One region of the Exiguobacterium sp. s28 genome, then DNA from elsewhere that is predicted to be linked to it. Evidence: riboswitches for the same ligand, from Rfam matches in the RefSeq annotation. Region 1 holds a riboswitch; each other region holds the start of a gene.
The links. Region 1 has a riboswitch for S-adenosylmethionine ahead of metK (methionine adenosyltransferase). Riboswitches for the same ligand answer to the same signal wherever they lie in the genome.

Region 1 (2,202 bases):
CGCGAACGAGTTCGACGAGCTCAGTCTCGCTCAATTTGCCTGTGCCGAACGTGTCGACTGCGATCGATACCGGGTGGGCAACGCCGATCGCGTAAGCAAGTTGAACTTCTGCTTTATCAGCAAGTCCCGCTGCAACGAGGTTTTTCGCTACGTAACGAGCCGCGTACGCCGCTGAACGGTCAACTTTGGTTGGATCTTTACCTGAGAACGCGCCGCCGCCGTGGCGAGCGTAACCACCGTACGTATCGACGATGATTTTACGTCCTGTAAGGCCTGCATCCCCTTGTGGTCCACCGATGACGAAACGGCCAGTCGGGTTGATGAAGTATTTTGTATCCGCGTCGATGAGTTCAGACGGGATGACCGCGTCGATGACGTGCTCTTTCAAATCAGCTTGGATTTGTTCGAGTGTGATGTCTTCGGCGTGTTGCGTCGAGATGACGATTGTGTCGATGCGAACTGGGTTGTTCGCTTCGTCGTATTCGACCGTCACTTGTGTCTTACCATCAGGACGAAGGTAAGCGAGCGTGCCGTTCTTACGAACTTCTGCCAAACGACGTGACAATTTGTGTGCGAGTGAAATCGGGAGCGGCATGAGTTCTGGTGTCTCTTTTGTTGCGTAACCGAACATGAGACCTTGGTCACCAGCGCCGATTGCATCGATTTCTTCTTCAGTCATTTGTCCTTCACGAGCTTCAAGCGCTTGGTCGACACCTTGGGCGATGTCTACCGATTGCTCATCAATCGATGTGAGGACAGCACAAGTCTCTGCATCAAAACCATATTTTGCACGTGTATAGCCGATCTCACGAACTGTTTCACGAACAACTTTCGGGATATCCACGTAAGTTGATGTTGTGATCTCACCTGCTACGAGCACGAGACCTGTCGTGACAGATGTCTCAGCCGCAACGCGGGCGTTTGGATCTTCAGCTAAAATCGCATCCAAAATCGCATCTGAGATTTGGTCACAAATTTTATCCGGATGTCCTTCCGTGACGGACTCCGAAGTGAAAAGTCGACGGTTCAAGTTTGCCATTTCGAAAAACCTCCTATAATAAGGGTGATGTGTGGACGGTACTCGTTCCCCTTACGCGTTGCTTTGGGACGGTAATGAAAAAAACCTTTCGCCATGTTCAATGGGAAAGGTTGAATCGTTCTTCCTTACCCTCTTATCGTTCGAAGCTTGCGCTTCGCTTCAGGATAGCACCTTTTCCGAATAACAATGACAAATCGGACGGTTGCTGGGCTTCGTAGGGCCTTGTTCCCTCCACCGCTCAGAATAAGAGTATCCGTTACGAAGACCATCATATAAATGACACCCCGTTCTGTCAAGCGTATCGACTGAATTCGTAAAACTTTTCACGAACTCGCAATAGTTATGTTTGTGAAATATCAAACATTTTTTTGTCGGTTTTCGATTTTGTACTATGACCTGGTACAGAATATGTTAGAATGACAGTGTAAGAAAGCGCTTACTTTAAAGGGTAAAAAAGGCTTGTTTTTGATTAGTATGTCACATATAATAAAAATGTCATACTAATCAAACGCGGAAGTATGCGGATTTCATCCACATCTATTTAGGGGAAAGGTGGGATTCAGGATGGCGACAACGCTCCTGAAAATTGAAGAATTAATTAAAGGTGCCGACATGATGCGGAACTTAACGGTTCCAGAATTGGTGGAAGAAGCCATTCGCAACGGGGAAGGCGTACTGACGAAAGACGGGGCTTTATCGGTCAGTACAGGTAAATTCACAGGACGGTCACCGAAAGACAAATTCGTCGTGCAAGATGAAGTCAGCAATCATTTAGTAGACTGGGGTCCGGTCAACCAACCGATCGCAGAAGAGAAGTTCACGGCACTGCTCGATAAAGTGCTCACGCATCTCGAGACGAAAGACAAGCTCTATTATCTCGAGGCGTCTGCCGGGGCTGACGAGCATTATACGCTTCCAGTGCGGGCCATCACAGAATACGCGTGGCACAACTTGTTCGCGAAACAGTTGTTCTTGCGCGAATGGCCGACACAAGGTGCCTTTGATCCGTTCACGGTCATCTATGCACCGAGCTATAAGGCCGATCCGGAAGTCGACGGGACGAACTCCGAAACGTTCATTCTCGTCTCATTCGCCAAACGGACCATTCTGATCGGGGGAACAGAATACGGCGGCGAAATTAAAAAATCGATTTTCTCAGTCAT
Region 2 (2,202 bases), on a different contig from region 1:
GAACTCTGGATCGATGATTTTCGTCTCTTGTTGAGTCGCGAAGATGCTGCCCGTATGTAGGTCTCCGTGCAGGAGTGCCTCATGTTTCGTGACAAAGCCGACTTTCAGTTTCGTCACCTCGACTTTGAGCGCTTGGTCTTGCCAAAGGCGTTCGACATCTTCTCGCAGCGCCGTCTCGATGTTGTTCGACTCCGCGTCTTTGAACGGGTCGGTAAAGATGAGTTTCTCGGTGATGTCACACAGTTCCGGGTTGTAATAGTCACGTTCAATCCGCTTCTTCGCGATCGGCCCGGCCGCGTAATCCGACGTCGCGAACAGCGTCTCGCCTAAAAATTCACCGACATGGCGGGCAAGTTCAGGATACGTTTTCCCTTCCAAATAGCCAGTCCGAACGATCTCAAAATCTGACAGGTCCTCTAAAATCGTGTAGGCGAGCGGGCGGTCACTGCCAAGCACGACTGGCACGAAACGAGGGACGACGTTGGCGAATTCGCGCAACGCCAACTGCTCGATCCACGCCCGTTCAAGTGTGAGCGGCCAACTTTCGCCGACGACTTTCGCATATGGGAGCGCTTGTTTGACGATGAGACTCGTTTCGCCTTGTCGGATGCGGAAAACGAGGTTCAAATTGCCGTCCCCGATCTCCTCGCAATGCGTGATGCCTCCGTCTTCGATTAACCCCAACGTTTTCACATGCTCGACGACGGTCTGTTCTGTAAATGGTTGATATGACATAATGTTTTCCCCTTCCTGTACGTTGCCCATAAAAAAAGCCCCTTTCTCCGCGAGAAAGAGGCACAGCCAAACTGGTTGTTCCTCTCATCTGTCAGACATTCGTCTGGTGGATGTAGCACCGTGCCTAGTGGTCGGTTGCTGCGGCGTCATCGGGCCAATTCCCTCTGCCAACTCGCGATAAGAGTGGTTTATTCGATTCGGTGAACTTATGTGCTGAATATTACGGACTCGACGTCACGATTGTCAACGGCAATTTCCCGATGCAACTTCGTCTTTTTTTGTGCATATATGGAAACAACTTTCCAAAATATTTTTTTTGGAAAAAAAGGAATTGACGATGTGACGATTCTGTGCAAAAATTCAATTAAATTTCACAACTTCAAATCACATTCTTATCAAGAGCAGACGGAGGGACAAGCCCGATGATGTCGCAGCAACCGACCAGAGATGGCACGGTGCTAATTCTTGCAGCGTAAGCTGAGAGATAAGAGTTCATTTTTTTTATGATGACCTCTTGCCTCGGCATGGGGTCATTTTTGTTTGCCTGGAAGGAGGAACCATATGAGTATCACTGCCACATATGAAATCAAACGGACGGACGCGGTCGCGACCGTCGCCAACAAGATCGCCCTCGAGCTGACCGTCGGCACATGGACGGACTTGCCTCACTTAGAGCAAGAGCAGTTACAGGCGTTCCGAGGTGAGGTCGTATCAACCACACATACGGACACGACGAGCCGCTTCACGATCCGCTATCCGTTACATAATGTCAGCCCTGACTTTTCATCCATCTTGACGACGACGTTCGGGAAACTGTCCCTCGATGATTCGGTCCGATTAATCGATTTGACGTTGCCGGAGACGCTCGCCTCTGATTTCAAAGGCGCCAAGTTCGGTGTCGACGGGATTCGTGAGTTGCTCGGCGTTCAGGATCGCCCGCTCGTCATGAGCATCTTCAAAGGCGTCATCGGCCGTGACCTCGCGTTTCTCGAGCAGCAACTCCGCGATCAGTTCGCCGGTGGCATCGATATCGTCAAAGACGACGAGATTTTATACGACAACCCGCTCACCCCGTCGCTTGAACGGGCCCGGATCGGAGCGGACGTCATTCAAGCCCACTTCGAGGCGACCGGGAAACGCGTCCTGTACGCCATCACGCTGAGCGGCCCCGTGTTCGGTCTGCGTGACCAGGCGCTCCGTCTCATCGAGGCCGGTGCGACGGCGCTCCTGTTCAACGTCTATACGTACGGTCTCGACGCACTGCGCGAACTCGCGAACGATCCGGATATCCACGTCCCGATCTTGGCACATCCGGCCTTTGCCGGCGCCTTGACCGGATCAATCAGTCATTCGCTTTTGCTCGGTAAACTCCCTCGCCTCGCCGGGGGCGATTTGACGCTCTTCCCGTCACCGTACGGCTCACTTGCGACACCGCGCGACGAGGCGTTCGTGATTCGTGACCAGAGT
Region 3 (2,202 bases), on a different contig from region 1:
CGGAGCGGGATGGCGACGTTCTCTTCGACAGTCGCCGTCTTGAGCAGGTTGTAGTGTTGTAAGATCATTCCGATTCGATGGCGGAGTTTTGAGAGCCCACGTTTGTCGAGCTTCGTGATGTCCTGTCCTTCGATCTCGACCTGGCCCGACGTCGGGCGTTCGAGCAGATTGATCATGCGGATGAGCGTGCTCTTGCCGGCCCCGCTTCGGCCGATGATACCGAAGATTTCGCCTTTCTCGATCGTGAGCGAGACGTCGTCGAGTGCGGTGACGGCACCTTTGTTCACCGTGAACGTCTTCGTGATTCCTTTAAGTGCGATCATAGGACCTCCTTAAAACGCCGGGACGATTGAGCCGTTGAACGTCTCTTCGATGAACGTCCGGACCTCGTCCGAGTGATAGTATGATTTGAGTGTCGCGACGACTTCGTCATCCTTGTTATCGGTGCGGACGACGACGTAGTTCGGATACGGGTTGTCGACCGTTTCTTCGTTGAACAAGGCGTCCTCGTTGATCGACAGGCCGGCACCCATCGCGAAGTTCGTGTTGATGGCCGCGAGTGCGACTTCCGGGAGCTGGGTCGGGAGCTGAGACGCCTCGAGCTCGATGAATTCGAGGTTGAGCGGGTTTTCAGCGATGTCGCGTTTCGTCGCCTTGTCCGTCAAGCCTTCCTTCAGCGTAATGAGGCCCGCTGTCTCATACAGACGGAGTGCGCGCAGTTCGTTCGCCGGGTCGTTCGGGACGGCGACCTTGTCGCCTTCTTTCAAGTCCTCAATGTCGGTCAACTTTTCCGAGTAAAGACCCATCGGGAACGCGACGGTCTTGAACACATCGTCGATCTTATAGCCTTTGTCGGACTTTTGCAGTTCTAGGAATGAGAGCGTCTGATAACTGTTCACGTCGAGGCTACCCTCGGCGAGCGCCGTGTTCGGCGTATTATAGTCATTGAACACTTTGATATCGAGTTCGAGGCCGTCTTCGGCCGCGAGTTCTTTCACTTTCTCGGCGATCTGTTGGTGCGGCCCGCCCGTGACGCCGATCGTGAGCGACTCCGTGCTGAGCGCCTCGCTCGCGTCCGATTGTCCGCATGCCGAGAGCGCGATGGCGGCGAGTAATGATGTTCCTGCAAGTACTGTTTTCTGTTTGATGTTCATTTGTTTTCCTCCTCCAAAATGAAAGCCCGCTACTCATTCAGAGTGGCGGGCACGACAAGTCAAAGTCGGACACGCTCATCTCCCAGACGATATCGTCTGTTGGAATTAGCACCATGATCATTACGATCTGGTTGCCGGGTTTCACAGGGCCAGTCCCTCCACCACTCTTGATAAGCAATCGGTCTATTAAGTTGTTATCATCTTACTTTTAATTCTTTTAATTGTAAATAGAAAATTGTAAATTTTCAAAAATTATTTTCAAAAAGTCTTTATCGAGTGGTTCCGGCAACTGTTGCAGTTCGGTTTCCGTCATGACGGAGTCGACCAGTACCGGGATGTCGCCCGACCCGACCCCGAGCGCCTCGAGCGTCGTCGGTGCACCGAACCGTTTCAACCAGGCCTCCAAATACGGAGCATCGGCCGAGCGACGCAACCGCTCCTGGACGATTAGGCCGAAGCCGACCTTGTCTCCATGCAAGAAAGAGTGGGTCGACTCGAAGCGGCTGAGTGCATTATGGACCGCATGGCCCACGGCGACGCGTGTCCCGGCGTCACCAAATCCTCCGACGGCACCTCCAATGGCGAGCACGTGATCGACCGCGAAGCGGACGTCGTCACTATACGACTCAAAAGCGTGCTCGCTCAATTCAAGTTCGACGAGACGCCCGCACTGCTCGGCCAAGACGAGTCCGGTGTTGACGCCGGCGTCAGCTGAGCTGTCACCACTCAAATAACGGGCCTCGTAAAACTTCGCGACCGTGTCGATGACACCGGCCCGAAAGTATTCATATGGTGAGCGCGAGATGACCCGTGAGTCAACGATGACCCGTTCGATGACGACGCGGAACATGTCGTAGCGGTCGTAGCTCCCGTCCTCCTGATAGACGACGCTGAGCGGTGTGAACGCCGCACAGTTCGAGGCGAGCGTTGGGACGACGATGAGCGGGACGTTCCGTTGATAGGCGACGAGTTTGGCCGTATCGACGAGCTTGCCGCCTCCGACGGCGATTAACACGTCGGCGTCCAACGGTTTGAGCCGTTTGACTTC

Region 2: another riboswitch for S-adenosylmethionine. It lies ahead of KNP78_RS05125 (2,3-diketo-5-methylthiopentyl-1-phosphate enolase); the one in region 1 lies ahead of metK (methionine adenosyltransferase).
Region 3: another riboswitch for S-adenosylmethionine. It lies ahead of KNP78_RS07420 (MetQ/NlpA family ABC transporter substrate-binding protein); the one in region 1 lies ahead of metK (methionine adenosyltransferase).

The regions. Positions count from the first base shown of each region.
Region 1 is NZ_JACSLL010000001.1:306,107-308,308, forward strand. Features, by position in the region: gene metK (methionine adenosyltransferase) at 1-1,039, opposite strand, end outside; SAM riboswitch class I at 1,170-1,289, opposite strand; gene pckA (phosphoenolpyruvate carboxykinase (ATP)) at 1,604-2,202, shown strand, end outside.
Region 2 is NZ_JACSLL010000003.1:139,552-141,753, forward strand. Features, by position in the region: gene mtnK (S-methyl-5-thioribose kinase) at 1-735, opposite strand, end outside; SAM riboswitch class I at 817-919, opposite strand; SAM riboswitch class I at 1,125-1,226, shown strand; gene KNP78_RS05125 (2,3-diketo-5-methylthiopentyl-1-phosphate enolase) at 1,297-2,202, shown strand, end outside.
Region 3 is NZ_JACSLL010000005.1:69,812-72,013, forward strand. Features, by position in the region: gene KNP78_RS07415 (methionine ABC transporter ATP-binding protein) at 1-323, opposite strand, end outside; gene KNP78_RS07420 (MetQ/NlpA family ABC transporter substrate-binding protein) at 333-1,154, opposite strand; SAM riboswitch class I at 1,227-1,331, opposite strand; gene KNP78_RS07425 (iron-containing alcohol dehydrogenase family protein) at 1,372-2,202, opposite strand, start outside.